3 regions of the Streptomyces sp. NPDC041129 genome follow, and region 1 is predicted to be linked to each of the others. Evidence: riboswitches for the same ligand, from Rfam matches in the RefSeq annotation. Region 1 holds a riboswitch; each other region holds the start of a gene.
What was found. Region 1 has a riboswitch for cyclic di-AMP ahead of ACZ6B1_RS08785 (transglycosylase SLT domain-containing protein). Riboswitches for the same ligand answer to the same signal wherever they lie in the genome.
Positions count from the first base shown of each region.

Region 2: another riboswitch for cyclic di-AMP. It lies ahead of ACZ6B1_RS32300 (M23 family metallopeptidase); the one in region 1 lies ahead of ACZ6B1_RS08785 (transglycosylase SLT domain-containing protein).
Region 3: another riboswitch for cyclic di-AMP. It lies ahead of ACZ6B1_RS09725 (C40 family peptidase); the one in region 1 lies ahead of ACZ6B1_RS08785 (transglycosylase SLT domain-containing protein).

Region 1 is NZ_JBVIYV010000002.1:138,447-144,069, forward strand. It holds gene ACZ6B1_RS08775 (FAD-dependent oxidoreductase) at 1-953, shown strand, start outside; gene ACZ6B1_RS08780 (HAD family hydrolase) at 1,027-1,839, shown strand; gene ACZ6B1_RS08785 (transglycosylase SLT domain-containing protein) at 1,902-2,387, opposite strand; cyclic di-AMP (ydaO/yuaA leader) riboswitch at 2,390-2,576, opposite strand; gene ACZ6B1_RS08790 (polyprenyl synthetase family protein) at 3,111-4,121, shown strand; gene ACZ6B1_RS08795 (LolA family protein) at 4,368-5,576, shown strand.
Region 2 is NZ_JBVIYV010000014.1:17,876-23,498, forward strand. It holds gene ACZ6B1_RS32295 (aldo/keto reductase) at 1-409, opposite strand, end outside; gene ACZ6B1_RS32300 (M23 family metallopeptidase) at 561-1,601, opposite strand; cyclic di-AMP (ydaO/yuaA leader) riboswitch at 1,611-1,777, opposite strand; gene ACZ6B1_RS32305 (PP2C family protein-serine/threonine phosphatase) at 1,992-3,197, opposite strand; tRNA gene ACZ6B1_RS32310 (tRNA-Met) at 3,398-3,471, opposite strand; gene ACZ6B1_RS32315 (dihydrofolate reductase family protein) at 3,538-4,671, opposite strand; gene ACZ6B1_RS32320 (MarR family winged helix-turn-helix transcriptional regulator) at 4,741-5,280, shown strand; gene ACZ6B1_RS32325 (GTP cyclohydrolase II) at 5,417-5,623, shown strand, end outside.
Region 3 is NZ_JBVIYV010000002.1:320,916-326,538, reverse strand. It holds gene pcrA (DNA helicase PcrA) at 1-2,037, opposite strand, end outside; cyclic di-AMP (ydaO/yuaA leader) riboswitch at 2,321-2,493, shown strand; gene ACZ6B1_RS09725 (C40 family peptidase) at 2,502-3,626, shown strand; gene ACZ6B1_RS09720 (tellurite resistance/C4-dicarboxylate transporter family protein) at 3,699-4,673, shown strand; gene ACZ6B1_RS09715 (hypothetical protein) at 4,677-5,030, opposite strand; gene ACZ6B1_RS09710 (C40 family peptidase) at 5,454-5,623, shown strand, end outside.

The sequences.
Region 1 (5,623 bases):
TGGAGACCTTCATCGCCTACGGCGAGTGGTTCCAGCGGCGGCTCGTCCCCGGCCTGGAGCGGGTCCGGGTGGTCTCCGTGGACCGCGGCGGCCGCGGCGCCTTCGAACTCGAACTGGACTCGGGGGAGTCGTTCACCGCCCGCGCGGTCGTGGTGGCCACCGGTCTGTCCGGGCTCGCCCACCTCCCGCCGGAACTGGCCGGAGCGGCCGCCGACGGGCCCGCGCCCACCTCCCCGGTCTCCCACAGCTCCCAGCACCACGACCTCGGCCGCTTCTCGGGCCAGGAGCTGATCGTCATCGGCGCGGGCCAGTCCGCCCTGGAGACCGCGGCCCTCGCGGCCGAGGCCGGCGCCCGGGTGCGCGTCGTCTCGCGCGGCCGGGGCCGGGTCGCGTTCGGTGCCCCGCCCTGGCAACAGCCGAGGCTGCGCCCCGAGTCGCCGTTCGGCCGCGCATGGTCGCTGTGGGCGCTCAGCAACTACGCCCAGGCGTACCGTTTCCTGCCCGCCCGGACCCGTCACCACCTGGTCCGCAGGGTCCTCGGTCCGCTCGGTGCCTGGTGGCTGCGCGACCGCTTCGAGGGCAAGGTCCAGGTCCATCAGGTCGACCGGGTGCTGGGTGCCGCGGCCCCGGACGGCAGCCCGGTGCTCACCGTCCGCACCCACGACGGCCGCGTCGAGCGGCTGGCCGCCGATCACGTCGTCGCGGCCACCGGATACCGCGTGGACATCGCCGCGATGGACTTCCTCGGGCACGGACTGCGCACCCGCCTGGCGGTGAGCCGGGGCGCCCCGAGGCTGGGCGCCGGCTATGTCTCCTCCGTCCCCGGCCTGTACTTCACCGGTCTCCCGGCGGCGTCCTCCTACGGTCCGGTGATGCGCTTCGTGTGCGGCACCGAGTTCGCCTCACCACGCCTGGTGAGGCACCTGGCCGCCGCCCACGGCCGACCCGGGTGACGCTCGTCTCCGGGCCCCAAGTCCGCCAGGAACCGGGTGAGTCGGCGGGGCGTGCGGTCCGTATTCTCTGATCATGGCCGCACCTCCCGCATACGCACTGATCGCCACCGACCTTGACGGGACGCTGCTGCGCGGCGACGACACCGTCTCCGACCGGTCGCTCGCCGCACTGGAGCGGGTGGCGCGGGCCGGTGCCCGGCACCTGGTGGTGACGGGCCGGCCGGCCCCCCGGGTGCGGCCGCTCCTGGCCGCCCTCGGCTGCACGGGGCTCGCGGTGTGCGGGCAGGGAGCGCAGGTCTACGACGCCGGCACCGGCCGCCTGCTGTGGTCGGTGCGGCTGGACCGGGAACTGGCGGAGACCGCGCTCGGCAAGATCGAGGCGGAGGTGGGGCAGGTCTTCGCGGCCGTCGACCAGGACGGAGTGGACGGGCTCACGCTGATCGAGCCCGGCTATCTGATGCCCCACCCCACCCTGCCCGCCGTGCGGGTCGACCGGCGCGACGACCTGTGGCGTGAGCCCATCAGCAAGGTGCTGCTGCGCCATCACGCGCTCTCGGACGACGAGTTGGCGGCGACCGCGCGCGCTGCGGTGGGATCGCTGGCCACGGTCACCATGTCGGGGCCGGGCACGGTGGAGCTCCAGCCGTGCGGAGTCACCAAGGCGACCGGGCTGGCGCTGGCCGCCGGTCATCTGGGGGTCGCCGCCGAACAGGCGCTGGCCTTCGGCGACATGCCCAATGACATCCCCATGTTCGACTGGGCGGGCCGCGGGGTCGCCATGGCCAACGCCCACCCCGAACTCAAGGCGGTCGCGGACGAGGTCACGACGTCGAACGAGGACGACGGCGTCGCCGTCGTCCTCGAAGGACTGTTCCCGGCCGGCTGACCGGGACACGAACAGCGGCTCGCGGCGGGTGCCGGTCAGGTGGCACCCGCCGCGAACGCCGGTCAGTAGGCGCCGAAGACGTTGTCGATCGACCCGTAGCGGGCGGCCGCGTAGTTGCAGGCGGCGGTGATGTTCGCGACCGGGTCGTAGGGGTCGAACGCCGTTCCGGCCACGTGGTAGGTGTTGAAGGTCGGGTCGATCACCTGGAGCAGGCCCTTGGACGGGATGCCCTTGGCGGCGTTGGAGTCCCACAGGTTGATGGCGCGCGGGTTGCCCGAGGACTCGCGGATGATGTTGCGGTGGATGCCGTTGTAGGTGCCCGGGATGTGCTTCTCCGCCATGATCGCGAGGGACTCGCGGATCCAGCCGTCGAGGTTGTTCGGGTACCCGGCGAGGGTGGTGCCGGTCGAGCCGGTGGAGTCGGCCGCGGAGGCGCTGGTCGCGCCGACGACCGGAAGGGCCAGCACGGCGGCACCGGTGCCGAGGACGGCGAGCTTGCGGACGAGGCGGCTGGTGCGGACGCGGCGGGGCTGAGCGGCAGCAGGCATGCGAGGTTCCTCTCCGTCGCCTGCGAGGTGAGCTGTCGGGTTCGGGCGGGGAGGTGCCCGGCCGTGCCGCCCCCGAGGCGGCACGACTTAACCCCTTGCCGTTCCGGTGACGACACGTGTCGTCGGGTCCGGCGAACTTACCTGGGTCCCCCGCTCCTGCCGTACGAATGAGTTCGTCGATGGGTGATGTCGGGCGGCGGCAGGATTCGGCGTTCCGCTCGACTGGCCGGGAACGTATGCGAGAGCACATGTCCGGAACAAGTGTTGGATTCACGTAAAGACCAAGTTGACCTTGTTCTGTTCCGTTTTGGGTGCTTGATCCTTTGCGACTGCCAATGCCCAACTGGCCGACGGGGCAAGGGGAAGTGGGTGGTGGCCGGGTCCGGCGGCCGGATCCGGGCGCGTGACCCAATTCACGAAATAGCAAAGTATTCCAAATCAGACATGGGGGATTTGGGCGTGAGGGGTGAAACGATGACGGAGTGCCCTGCGGATGGCGCGTGGCCGATTTACCTCGCGTCGCAAAAGGCGCATTAAGGCGTCTAATGTCCGTATTATCGGGTGGTCGGCAGTGCGCCGATCATGGTCCGATGCCCTCCGTGCCGGACCGGTGGGCGCCCTCGGTGATCGAAACAGGACCGGATACGCTGACTTGAGTGAGGGCAGCGACCTATCGACAAACCGTGTAATCGCCAGCAGACACCAGCAGACAGGAGACCCCTCGTGACCGTCGTCGGGCCGTTCGGGCTGAGCGTGCGGGACCAGGCTCTGGAAGCCGATGTCCAGGCCGGATTGACGGCTGTCGAGGAAGGCTTGCTCGAGGCCACCAAGAGCGAGGTCCCGTTCATCACGGAGGCCGCGCAGCACCTCGTACGGGCCGGTGGGAAGCGGTTCCGGCCGCTCCTCGTGATGCTCGCGGCGCAGTTCGGGGACCCGTACGCGCCCGGTGTCGTTCCGTCGGCCGTGGTCGTGGAGCTGACCCACCTGGCCACGCTGTACCACGACGACGTCATGGACGAGGCGTCCGTGCGGCGCGGGGTGGACAGCGCCAACACGCGCTGGGGCAACTCCGTCGCGGTCCTCACCGGCGACTTCCTCTTCGCCCGCGCCTCCCAGATCCTCGCCGACCTCGGCCCCGAGGCGGTCCGGGTCCAGGCCCTCGCGTTCGAGCGGCTGGTCACCGGCCAGATCCTGGAGACCGCGGGCCCCTCGGACGGCCGCGACCCGGTCGAGCACTACCTTGACGTGCTGGGAGGCAAGACCGGCTCCCTGGTGGCGGTCTCCTGCCGGTTCGGCGCGATGATGTCCGGCGCCGACGAGAGGGTCGTCGACGTGCTCACCCAGTACGGCGAGCGGCTCGGTGTCGCCTTCCAGCTCGCCGACGACGTCCTGGACATCGCCTCCGACTCGCACGAGTCCGGCAAGACCCCGGGGACCGACCTGCGCGAGGGCATCCCGACGCTGCCCGTGCTCCGGCTGCGCGAGCGCGCGGCCCGGCTGGGGCTGCCCGAGGACATCGCGCTGTGCGAGCTGCTCGACTCCGACCTCGGCGACGACGCCCGGCTCGAGGAGGCGCTCACCGCGCTCCGCGCCCACCCCGCGCTGGAGCAGGCCCGCAGGGACACCGTCCGCTACGCCGAGGAGGCGCGCGCCGCGCTGGCCCCGCTGCCGGAGTGCGACTCCAAGGCGGCGCTGCTCGAACTGTGCGACGCGGTGGTGCACCGGGCCGGCTGAGCCCCCCTGTCGCAGACCGAGGGCGGTGTTTCCCGCACGACCCCTACGGGTCGGGGGAGGCACCGCCCTCGGGCGTCATACCGCAGGCGTACACGGACTTGGTGCCACGGTCTGACGCTTCCTCACGGCCGATTTGGTCATATGGAAACCACGGAAATCACCACTCCTCACCGATTCGGGTGAGAATGGCGGCTCAGGTGGACCAGTGTGGGGACAGCCGCCGCCGACGACGGAGGTAAGGCACAGATGGCACCGTACGAATCCGACGACGCGACCGGCGCCGCGCGTGACGAGGACCTGCCCACCGGACGCCGCAAGGCCGCCCGGTACGTGGTCCCGGTCGCGGTGGTGGGGGTCGCGGCGGCCACGATCGGGCTGGTCCCGGCGCTCGCCGACTCCGGTGACCCCGATCTGCCGAAGATCACCGCACAGCAGCTCATCGACAAGATCGCCAAGTCGGACGTGCAGCAGCTGTCCGGCACGGTGAAGGTCAGCACCGACCTCGGCCTGCCGGACCTCGGGGGCCTGGAGAGCGGACTCGCGTCCGGGGCGGCCGGGGGCGGTGGCGACGGCGACTCCGGCGACCCGCGGTCCAAGCTCACGGAGCTGGTCTCCGGCACGCACACGCTGCGCGTGGCCGCCGACGGACCGGACCGGCAGAAGCTGTCGCTGCTGGAGAGCGGCTCCGAGTACAGCCTCATCCACGACGGCAAGGACGTCTGGGGCTACGACAGCAAGAGCAACGAGGTCCACCACTCGGCCACCGCCGGCTCCGGCGGGCAGCACCGGGCAGAGCAGCCGCCGGCCACGCCGAAGGGCTTCGCCGACGAGGCCCTGAAGGCGGTCGACGACACCACGTCCGTGACCGTCGACGGCACCGCGCAGGTCGCCGGACGCGACGCCTACAAGCTGCTGATCAAGCCCAGGCAGTCCGGCACCACGGTCGGCGCCATCAGCATCGCCGTGGACGCGAAGACGGGCACGCCGCTGAAGTTCACGCTCACCCCCAGGAGCGGCGGCGCCGCCGTGCTCGACGCGGGCTTCACCCAGGTCTCCTTCGCCAAGCCGGCCGCCTCCACCTTCGACTTCACCCCGCCCAAGGGCGCGAAGGTCACCGAGGAGAAGGAAGGCGGCAAGGGCAGGGCGCCGGAGCACGCCCCCAAGGGCGGTGAGGACCTCACCAAGGGCCTGAACGGTGCCACCGTGCTCGGTGAGGGCTGGACGTCGGTCGCCGTCTTCGACACCGGCGGCAAGGGCGGCGTGCCGTCCGGCGACCAGGGCGGTGCGCTCGGCGGCTTCCTCGGCTCGCTCGGCGACCAGGTCTCGGGCAAGTTCGGCAAGGGCACGGTGTTCTCCACCCGCCTGGTCAACGCCCTGATCACCGACGACGGCAAGGTCTACGCCGGTGCGGTGACCAAGGACGCGCTGGTGAAGGCGGCGAACACGGGGAAGTGATCCTTCCCGGGCACGGGCAGGCAGGAGCGGGCAACCGAGGGGGAGCC
Region 2 (5,623 bases), on a different contig from region 1:
TCTCCTCCACCGGCACCTCGGGCTTGTCGAAGTGCGTGTAGTAGAGGTCGATGTAGTCGGTGTCCAGGCGGCGCAGGGAGGCGTCGGCGGCGGCCTTGATGTTGGCCGCGGTGAGCCCCTGGTACTCCGGGTGCTGGCTCACCTTGGTCGCGACGACGACGTCGGAGCGGTTGCCGCGGGCCTTGAGCCACTTGCCGATGATGGTCTCCGACTCACCGCCCTTGTTGCCCTCGATCCACGCCGAGTAGGAGTCGGCGGTGTCGACGAAGTTGCCGCCGGCGGCCGTGTAGGCGTCGAGGACGGCGAAGGAGGTCTTCTCGTCGGCGGTCCAGCCGAAGACGTTGCCGCCGAGGGCGAGCGGGAAGACCTCGAGGTCGGAGGATCCGAGTTTGCGCAGAGAAGCAGTCATGCCCTGTTACAACGATCACCCCGGTACCGCCCATTCCGGGATCTCGCGAACGGTGTGTGAACACGACCGGCCGCCCTGACACCGGGGTGGCGTCGGGGCGGCCGGGGAAGCGGTCCGAGGTGCCGGGCCGGTCAGGAGGCTCGGGGCCGGCTCAGGGGTTGAGGCCCTTGCCGTGCAGCCACGCCATCGGGTCGATGCCGGTGGCCGCACCGCCGGGGTGGACCTCCAGGTGCAGGTGCGGGCCGGTGACGTTGCCGGTGGCGCCGACGCGGCCGATGACGTCGCCGGTGCTGACCTTCTGGCCGACGGAGACGCTGATCGAGGACTGGTGGCAGAACCAGAGCTCGGTGCCGTCGTCGAGGGTGAGGATGGTGCGGTAGCCGTAGGAGCCGGCCCAGCCCGCCTCGGTGATGGTGCCGCTGTGGACGGCCTTGATCAGCGTGCCGGTGGGCGCGGCGAAGTCGAGGCCGGTGTGGTAGCCGGAGGACCACATCGAGCCGGCCTGACCGAAGGTCGAGGTGATCGTGTACGAGGACGTGGGCAGCGTGTACTGCTTGGCCAGCTCGGCCAGCCGCTCCTCCTCGGCCTTCTTCTTGGCGGCGGCCTCGGCCTCCTCCTTGGCCTCGGCGGCCTTGGCGGCGGCTTCCTTCTTCGCCTTGGCGGCCGCGTCGGCGGCCTGCTTCTCGGCGGCGGCCGCCGCTGCCGCTGCGGCCTTGGAGTCGGCCTTGCTCTGCTGCTGCTCGGCCTGGGCCATGATCCGGTTGCGCAGGGTCTCGCCCGCGTCGGAGCCGTCCTGGTCGCTGTCGGCGGCGGCGGTGGTGCCGACCGTGCTGAGCGAGGCCGTGGTGGCCTCGGACGCCTCTGAGTGGTCGTCGTCGAACAGGGAGCCGACGGAGGGCAGATCGGGCATCGAGATGGACACCGGCGGCTTTCCGGTGTGGGCGCTGGCCATGCCGCCCGCTCCGACGGCCGCTATGACGCCGACGCCGAGGACGGTGGAGCTGCGGGCGAGTCCGCCGCCGCGCTGCTTGGCGACGCGGTGCCGGCCGCGTACGGGGCGGATGGACTCCTCGGTGGGGTTCCACTCCTCCCAGGGGCCCTCTTCGGCGCGGTAGCCGCCGTAGCCGAATGTTTCGGTGTCACGCTGGCTGGGCACGAATGGGGCTTCGGGGGCAGGCCGGTTGGACGCCACGCGGGCGTACTCCTTTCCTTCCTCCGCCTACCGGGTTAGCTGACGGGTTCGGAGCAGGAAGGTCTCCTACGCGCGTATACGTGCCGGGAACCGGATCGGTTCACGGTGGCATCCGCGTGATTCACCCCAAGGTGGTGGTTCCCCGGTTCCCTTGCGGGATTCGGCGCGTGCGCACGGAGCCGCCTCTTGTGACGGCTGGGACGACCGCGCTGCGTTATCGAACGTTAATAGACCCACCTGTGAGATTCCAAGCCGTTCGGCTTGATCATTAATGTTCCCCAGGGTGGACGTACGCCGCACGACCGTGAAAAACGGGCGAGTTGACCTGCTTTCAGGAGTCAGCGGGTTTTTGATGGTGACTCAGCGGGCAAGCGGAGGGCTGCCATCCGATCACTGTTGGTCACATCGGCCGGGTCGGCGCACGGCCAGCAGCGCCATGTCGTCCGCCATGCCGCCCCCGGAGTGCCGCCTGACGTCGGCGGCGAGCCGGGTGAGCAGGGTGCGCGGATCGGGGAAGCGGCGCCCGGCGAGCCGGCGCGCCGGGTCGTAGAACCGGCCGTGGGTGTCACGGGCCTCGGTGAGGCCGTCGGTGTGGAGCAGCAGGGTGGCGCCGTCCGGGAAACGGGTCTCGGCCGCGCGGTCGGGCCACCGGCCGAGCTCGGCCATGCCGAGCGGCAACGCGGGCTCGTCCGCGGTCAGGGCACGCAGGGTGCCGTCGGCGTGCAGCAGCAGGGGCGGCGGATGACCGCGGTTGACGATCCGCACCACCCCCTCGCCGTGCGGCAGTTCGGCGAGCACGACGGTGGTGAAGCCCTCCAGCGCGTCGACCCCGTCGCGCCGGGTGCCCTCGCGGGCCAGCGCGCGCTCCAGCCGCCCGGCCACCGCCTCCAGCGTGGCCTCCTGCTCGGCGGCCTCCCGGAACGCCCCGATCACCACGGCGACGGCGGCGACCGCGCCCATGCCCTTGCCGCGCACGTCCCCGACGACCAGCCGTACGCCGTGCGGGCCGTCCTGCACCGCGTACAGGTCACCGCCGATGAACGCGCCCTCCTGCGCCGCCTCGTACCGGGCCGCGATGTCGAGGCCGGCGATGCGCGGGGCGGGCTCGGGCAGCACGGCCCGCTGGGCGGCCTCGGCGATCTCCCGGACGGAGGCGAGCCGCCGGTCGCCGAGGCGTACGACGCGGTTGATGGCGACGGCCAGCAGGGCGACCGTGGCCACGGTGACGACCTGGGTGACGGTGTTGACGTCCAGCCCCGGTCCGAAGTGGGCGTGCACCACATAGGTGGCGGCCAGGGCGGCCAGCCCGGTGAGGAGCGTGGTGCGCAGCGAGGTCAGGGGCGCGGCGACCAGCGGTGCGGCCGTGAAGAAGGGCACGGCGGTGAAGTCGCGCGGGGTGAGCAGGTCGTACAGGAGCCCGCCGGCGATGAGCAGGAGGGCGAGGAGGCTGGGCAGGGCGTGTGCGACGGGGCGGCGGCACCGCTCCGGAGGCACGGGCGCGGGGCCGGTACCGAGGCCCGGATCCGGGACGGGTCCGCCGGGGAGCCGGCCGCCCGCCCTGGCGTACGGGCTCTCCTCCACCTCACCAGGGCGCACTGCTGGTCTCCCGTGTCCTCGACGTACGACCAGCGTGGCGGGGGCGCGGGAGGCGGGCGACTGCTGTGGCCCGAGCGGATGACCTGCTGTGACGTACGCCACTCGACTCGCGAGGCGGCCTTCCCCGGGTCCGGCGGGAGTCCAGTGGGAAACACTCAGGGCCGGAATCCATGAACTGGATTCCGGCCCTGAGTCTTCAGTAGCGGGGACAGGATTTGAACCTGCGACCTCTGGGTTATGAGCCCAGCGAGCTACCGAGCTGCTCCACCCCGCGTCGTTGTGTCTCAAGCATACGCCATGCGCGGGGGTGCTCCGCACACACGTTTCCGCGCGGCGCCGGTCAGGGCAGCAGGTGGGCGTTCGGCGCCTTGGCCGGGCCCTCGTACTCGGGGAGCAGGACGACGTCCACGCCGGCGGCCGCCAGCACCCCGGTGCCGTCGGCCCCGGGTACGAAGGTGTCCGGCTCCCGCCAGGCCGTGACGACCCGGCGCACGCCCGCGCGCAGGATCAGCTCGGCACAGGGTGCGGGGCGGGAGGCGCGGCGGGAGCAGGGCTCCAGGCTGCTGTAGACGGTGGCGCCGGGCAGCCGGGGGTCGGCCGGGTCGAGCTTCGCCAGGGCCGCCTCCTCGGCGTGCACCACGGGGTCGCCGCCCTCGCGCGAGTGGCCCCGGGCCAGCTCGCTGCCGTCGGCGGCCACCACCACCGCGCCGACGCTGAACGCCGTGCGGGAGGGCGGGCACAGGGCGGCCAGCTCACAGGCGGTGGCCAGCCAGCGCCGGTCGGCGGCGGCCGGCGCCGAGCCGGTGCCGGGGGCGGTGGGTTCGTAGCGCATGAGGACGACGTCCTCGATCCGGCGGTACTCGGTGAGCCGGAGCCGGCCGCCCTGGTACTCCCCCGGGCCGAACAGGCGCGGAGCGGCCGGGTCGCCGACGAACAGCGGAGCGAGGACGAGCTGGAGCTCGTCGGCGAGGCCCTGCTGGAGGAGCTGGGTGTGGATGGTTCCGCCGCCCTCGACCATCAGGCGCCGCACCCCGCGCACGTCGTGCAGGTGCTCCAGCAGGGCGCGCCAGTCGAGCTCGGGGCCGAGGGGGACCACGTCGGCGGTCCCGCCGAGGGCGCGGGCGGCCCGTTCGGCGCCCCGGTCGGTGGTGTACACGAGCTTCTCGCCGCCGGTGTGCCAGAAGTTCGCGGCCGGGTCGAGGTCGCCGGAGGCGGTGACGGCGATCTTCAGGGGGTACGCGGGCCGGCCCTCGGCCACCCGGGCGGCGCGGCGGCCGGGCGAGTTGACGAGGAGCCGGGGGTTGTCGGCGCGGATGGTGCCGGCGCCGATCAGGATGGCGTCCACCGAGGCCCGCACCTCGTCGACGCGGTCGAAGTCGGCCGGACTGGAGAGCAGCAGCCGGTCGGGGCCGGTGTCGTCGAGGTAGCCGTCGAGGGAGACGGCGGCGGACAGCAGGACGTACGGGTACGGCATCGGCGCGCTCCCTCGCGAAGACTCCGGCGGAGTCTTGGTTCAAGTTTGAAACAAACTTACACTGGCGGCATGACGACCCGCTGGCTCACTCCCGAGGAGCAGCGCGCCTGGCGCGCCTACATCGCCGCCTCCCGGCTGCTGGAGGACGCCATCGACCGGCATCTCCAGCAGGAGGCCGGCATGCCCCACCTGTTCTACTCCGTGCTGGCCAACCTCTCCGAGGCACCGGACCGGCGACTGCGCATGACCGACCTCGCCGAGACGCTGAAGATCACCCGCAGCAGGCTGACCTACGCGGTGACCAGGCTGGAACGGGACGGGCTGGTGCGCCGGGAGGACTGCCGCTGGGACCGGCGCAGCAGTCTCGCGGTGCTGACGCAGGAGGGGATGGCCGTGCTGGAGCGTACGGCACCCGGACATGTCGAGACGGTCCGCACGACCCTGTTCGACCGGCTCACGCCCGAGCAGGTGGGGCAGCTGGAGGAGATCTGCGCCGGGGTGGCCCGGGTGCTGGAGGGGGAGGAGGCGGGGGCCGCGGCGGAGGACGTGCCGTGGCGGCGGCGGTCGTCGCCCTGTTCGGGGCAGCCGCCCGAGCCACCCCGGTCCTGAGCGCGGGCCGGGCGCGGGCGCCGGGTGGTGCCTCGCAAACGCGTTGCTTTAACTTTTAAGCATGCGGTAGGGTCCCGGACCGAGCTGCTGCTTCAAATCTGAAGCAGGTGCCAAGGGACGGAACCCGGAGGCCCGCATGACCGACACCCCCGCCGCCACCCCGCGCGCCCGAGTCCGGGTGCCGCTGCACTTCCACGACGGCTACCGCGTCGACGCCGAACTCGTCACCTTCCACGGTCTGGACGACGGCCGGGAGCACGTCGCCGTGGTCCTCGGCGAGCCCGGGGCGGTTCCGCTCGTGCGGCTGCACTCCGAATGCCTGACCGGGGACGTCTTCGGCTCG
Region 3 (5,623 bases), 180 kb from region 1:
TTCCTCCTCCAGTTCCTTGGTCTGGCCGAGGGCGCGCATGTGCGGGAAGACGCCGTCCTCCATGCCGGTCAGGAAGACGACCGGGAACTCCAGGCCCTTGGCGGTGTGCAGGGTCATCAGGGTGATGACGCCGTCGCCGTCCTCCTCGTCCGGGATCTGGTCCGAGTCGGCGACCAGCGCGACCCGCTCCAGGAAGTCGGCGAGCGTGCCCGTCTCTCCCTCGGCGTGCTCCTGCTCGAACTCCAGGGCCACCGCCGCGAGTTCCTGGAGGTTCTCGATACGGGTCTCGTCCTGCGGGTCGGTGGAGCTCTGCAACTCGGCCAGGTAGCCGGTGCGTTCGAGTATGGCCTCCAGCACGGTCGCCGGTCCGGCGCCGGACTCCACGACGGTCCGCAGGTCCTCCATCAGCGTGTTGAACCGCTTGACCGCGTTGGTGGAGCGCGCGGCCATGCCGTAGGCCTCGTCCACCCGCTTGAGCGCCTGCGGGAAGCTGATCTTCTCGCGCTGGGAGAGGGCGTCGATCATCGCCTCGGCCCGCTCGCCGATGCCGCGCTTGGGCACGTTGAGGATGCGGCGCAGCGGCACCGAGTCCTCGGGGTTGGCGAGGACACGCAGGTAGGCGAGGACGTCCCGGACCTCCTTGCGCTCGTAGAAGCGGACGCCGCCGACGACCTTGTAGGGCAGGCCGACGCGGATGAAGACCTCTTCGAAGACACGGGACTGGGCGTTGGTGCGGTAGAAGACGGCGACGTCCCCGGCCTTCGCCTCGCCCGCGTCGGTGAGGCGGTCTATCTCGTCGGCGACGAACTGGGCCTCGTCGTGCTCGGTGTCGGCGACGTAGCCGGTGATCCGCGCGCCCTGGCCGGCGTTGGTCCACAGGTTCTTCGGGCGGCGGGACTCGTTGCGCTCGATGACCGCGTTGGCGGCGGACAGGATGGTCTGCGTGGAGCGGTAGTTCTGCTCCAGCAGGATCGTCGTCGCGTCCGGGTAGTCCTCCTCGAACTGGAGGATGTTGCGGATCGTCGCACCCCGGAAGGCGTAGATCGACTGGTCCGCGTCGCCCACCACGCAGAGTTCGGCGGGCGGCAGGTCGAACTCGCCGGGCGGTACGTCCTCGTCGTGCTGCCCGGTGCCCACCAGCTCCCGTACGAGGGCGTACTGGGCGTGGTTGGTGTCCTGGTACTCGTCGACCATGACGTGCCGGAAGCGGCGGCGGTAGTGCTCGGCGACGTCCGGGAAGGCGCGCAGCAGGTTGACCGTCGTCATGATCAGGTCGTCGAAGTCCAGCGCGTTGGCCTCGCGCAGCCGTGACTGGTAGAGCGCGTAGGCCTGGGCGAGGGTCTTCTCGAAGCCGTCGGTGGCCTGGGCGGCGAAGTCCTCCTCGTCGATCAGCTCGTTCTTCAGGTTGCTGATCTTGGCGCTGAAGGACTTCGGCGGGTAGCGCTTGGGGTCGAGGTCGAGGTCGCGGCAGACCAGGGCCATCAGGCGCTTGGAGTCGGCGGCGTCGTAGATCGAGAAGGACGATGTGAAGCCGAGCCTCTTCGACTCGCGCCGCAGGATGCGCACGCACGCGCTGTGGAAGGTCATCACCCACATCGCGCCGGCGCGCGGGCCGACGAGCTGCTCGACCCGCTCCTTCATCTCGCCGGCGGCCTTGTTGGTGAAGGTGATCGCGAGGATCTGGCCCGGGTGCACGTTCCGCGCGGCGAGCAGATGCGCGATGCGGTGGGTGAGCACACGGGTCTTGCCGGAGCCCGCGCCGGCCACGATGAGCAGCGGCGAGCCGGCGTGTACGACCGCGGCGCGCTGGTTGTCGTTCAGCCCCCGCAGCAGCGCGTCCGGGTCGATCACGGGACGCGGGGCGCCGTCGCGGTAGTGGGTGTCCCGGTCCGGCGGCACGTCGAACTTCCCGCCGAACAGATCGTCCGGAAGGGGCTCCGGAGCGTGATCGTCCTCGGGCGGCGGCGGGGGCTCCTCCGCGTGCCCGCGAGGGGCCTGGAGGTCCGCCAGGAAGCTGTCGTCAAAGAGGCTGCTCATCGCTCTACGAGTCTAGGGGGCCGCACCGACAACCGGTCCCGGCACCGGAAAGTCGGAGCCCGTGAGGTCCGCGACAGCACGCCGTGCCGGCGCGTCGGCCATCGCGCGAAGGGGGCTGCCGAACTCCTCACACAGCGAAAGCGCCTTGTCACGCGCGTATGAAACCGGCCCCGGGTCACGGAAATGTATCGGACATATGGCACAGCAACCTTCACAGGAGTCACACGAGTTGGCTAGGTTGCCGTCAGGCCGCACGACCCCCACCGGCGAACCTCGCCGGGCCGCGCGGCCTCCGCCGAGTCCGGTGCCCCCCCTTCGCGGCGGCCGGAGCCGGGGACCCACCGATCCTGGGGTGAATCGGCCGACTCCCGCCCGGGACGACGCCGTAGGGCAACCCTTCCGAACCACCCGCCCGAACCCGACAGCTAACCCGGTAGGCGGCACGTTGGAAGGAGTCGCCACCCTTGGCGTCGCACCGCAAGCCGGGTCCCCCGGGAACCCGCGGGACGGGCATCCGCACCCCCGTCCTGGCCACCGCCGCCCTCACCTCCGTGGCCGTCCTGTCCCAGACGGCCGGGGCCGCTTCGGCCTCCGCCTCCTCCACGGGCGACGGCAGGCCGAGTGTGGAGGAGATCGAGAAGAAGATCGACGAGCTGTACCGCAGGGCGGACCCGGAGGAGGAACCCGCGGCCGTGCAGCGGGCTCGCGCCGAGGCTCCACGCGGGGAGACCGTCCGGCGGCCGGGCCTGTTCACGAAGGCCCGCGAGGGGCTGGCTCCGTTCGCCGCGGCTCCCGAGGCGGCCGGCTCGCTGCTCGCGGAGTACCCGGAGGACCATTTCGCCCAGAGCCGGCTGATGAACCGGCTGGCCTCCCGGGTGAAGGGCGCGGCCGAGCGCGGGAAGGCCCCCAGGGCCCCCGAGGCGCCGGTCACCGCGCCGTACGACGTGAAGGCGGCCAAGGCGGCCGTCCAGCACAAGCTCGCCACCGCGCGCGAGTTGCTGTCCCGGCGGACGGCTCCGGTCCCGGAACCGGCTCCAGCTCCTCCTGCGGTCCCGGCTCCGGCTCCTCCTGCGGTCCCGGCTCCGGACCCCGCTCTCGGCTCGATCCCCGCTCCGGATCCGGCTCTCACCTCGGTCCTGGCTCCGCCTTCGGTCCCGGTCCGTGCCCCGGAGCGGCCGCGGTCCGCGGCGCGGCCGGTGAGCGTGCCGGCCGTCACCCCGCCGGCCCCCGTCACCAAGGCCGAGAAGGCGATCGCCTTCGCCCGCGCCCAGATCGGCAAGCCGTACGTCTCAGGTGCCAGCGGGCCCGGCTCCTACGACTGCTCGGGCCTCACCCAGGCCGCATGGAAGGCCGCCGGCGTGACCCTGCCGCGTGCCGCGCGTGACCAGGCCGCCATGGGCACCGCCGTCCCGCTCGCCGACGCGCGCCCCGGTGATCTGGTCTTCTTCCACAACGACAACAGCCATGTGGGTCTGTGCACGGGCGACGGAACGATGATCCACGCCCCGCGCCCCGGTGCGTACGTGCGCGAGGAGCCGGTCCACCTTGCGGGCGAGTCGGTCGTCCACCGGGTGGTGCGTCCGGCCTGACGGTGCTCTTTTCGGGCCCTGCGCGCGCGTGCCCCGCGGGCGCGGGCGTCGCCGCTCCCTAGCATCGGGCGCATGCCCATGCCCGGCTTCTCTTGTCTGCGTACGTGGTGGGCGGGGCGACCGCCGGCGGCGGGGGCCGCCGTCATGGCGAGCGGCATCGTGTCGGTGGGTCTGCACCTGACCGGTCCCGAGGCGGTGTCGCTGGTCTTCCTGTGGCTGGCCTGCCTCGCCTGGGTGGCGCTCGCCGCCGACTTCGCCGTACGGCTGGTGACGCAGCGGCCGCTGTGGCTGGCCGAGGCGAAGAGCCCGGGCGCGCTCACCGCCGTCGCCGCCACGGCGGTGCTCGGCACCCGGCTCTCGCTGCTCGGTTGGCAGACCCTGGCCGAGGCCGCCCTGGCGCTGGCGGTACTGATGTGGCCGGCGCTGCTGCTTCTCGTCGTACGGCACTGGGGACGGCGCATGCCGGGTGCGGTCTTCCTGTGTTGTGTGGCCACACAGGGGCTCGCGGTGCTGGCGGCCACACTGGCCGCGGCCGAGACCACGGCATGGCTCGCGCACGCCGCGCTGGTGCTGTTCTGGCTGGGCCTGGTCCTCTACGGCCTGGCGCTGGCGCGCTTCGACCCGCGGCAGGTGCTGGAGGGTGCCGGCGACCACTGGATCGCGGGCGGGGCGCTCGCCATCTCGGCGCTGGCCGGGGCGAAGCTGCTGGCCGCCGACAGTGCGCGGCTGTACCTGTGGAACGACGACGACCGGGGCGTGCTGCGCAATGTCACCGCCGCGCTGCTGGTCCTGGACCTCGCCTGCTGCCTGGTCCTGCTGGCCGCCGAGGTGGCCCGGCCGCGGCTGCGCTTCGACGTGCGGCGGTGGTCGACCGTCTTCCCGCTGGGCATGACGGCGGCGTCGGTCCTGTCGGTCGCGGCGGTCCTGGGCATCGAGTGGCTGCGGGGGTTGGGCGAGGCGCTGTTGTGGCTGGCAGTGGCGGTGTGGCTGGCGGTCGCGGCCGGCGCGGTGCTCGCCGCCCGCGCCGGCCTCGTCAAGGCGCGCTGAGGCTCACGTCCACAGCACGGCGATGAAGATGTTCGCCATGGTCAGCAGGCCTACGAGCCCGAAGACGCGCTTGTCCACCTGCTCCTCGTCGCGCTGGACGTAGACCAGCCCGAGGATCACGATCAGCAGGGCCAGCTTCACCCCGATCTTGAAGGTGTTGACGTGGTGGCCGTCGGCCTCGTTGAGCCCGACCAGGGCCACGCCGGTGACCAGCATGGTGAACGCGCCGTGCAGCATCCCGGGGACGAACCGGGCCGTGCCCCGGCCCATCGCCTTCATCTGGGTGAGGAAACCGCCGAGCAGCGCGGCGATGCCGATGATGTGCAGGCCGACGAGGAGATGGATGAGTACGTCCATGACCCGGAGCCTATGAGGGGGTCCCGGACGGCCGGTCACCGGGCCCGTCGACGGCCGCTCTCCACGCGAGGGATCTTGCATATATGCGCCGCATAGCACCACACGGTCCCCGTGGGCCCCTCAATCCGCGCTTCGGTCACTACGCAGCGTGAAGGCGACAGCCATGGCCCGGCAATGCGATCACGCACAGGTGCAGCTCGGTCCGCCTCGGCCACTTCCGTACAGTGCGTTACCAACCTGTCACAGTCCGGCCTAGCGTCCTCCCCCAGGTGACCGGCTTCCCACCGCCGCCCGGGCCAGGGGCGGCCGCCGGCCACCTCCGCCGAGAAAGGTCCAGCGGCGGCCCGTTCCCCTGTGCGGGCGGCCGCCGGACACCCCTACCGCTCGGCCGCAGAGGTCCCATGGAAGGACGTGACGGTCCAGGTGGCAGCGCACCGCAAGCCCCGACAGCGCTCGCTCGGCGGTAACACGGCCCGCACGGCCGTCACCCTCGCCCTGGCGGGCGCGGCCACCGCGACGGCCTTGGAGGGCACGGGCAACGCCGAGCCGCAGCTGACGCCGGCCGAGGTGAAGGCCAAGGTCGACAAGCTGTA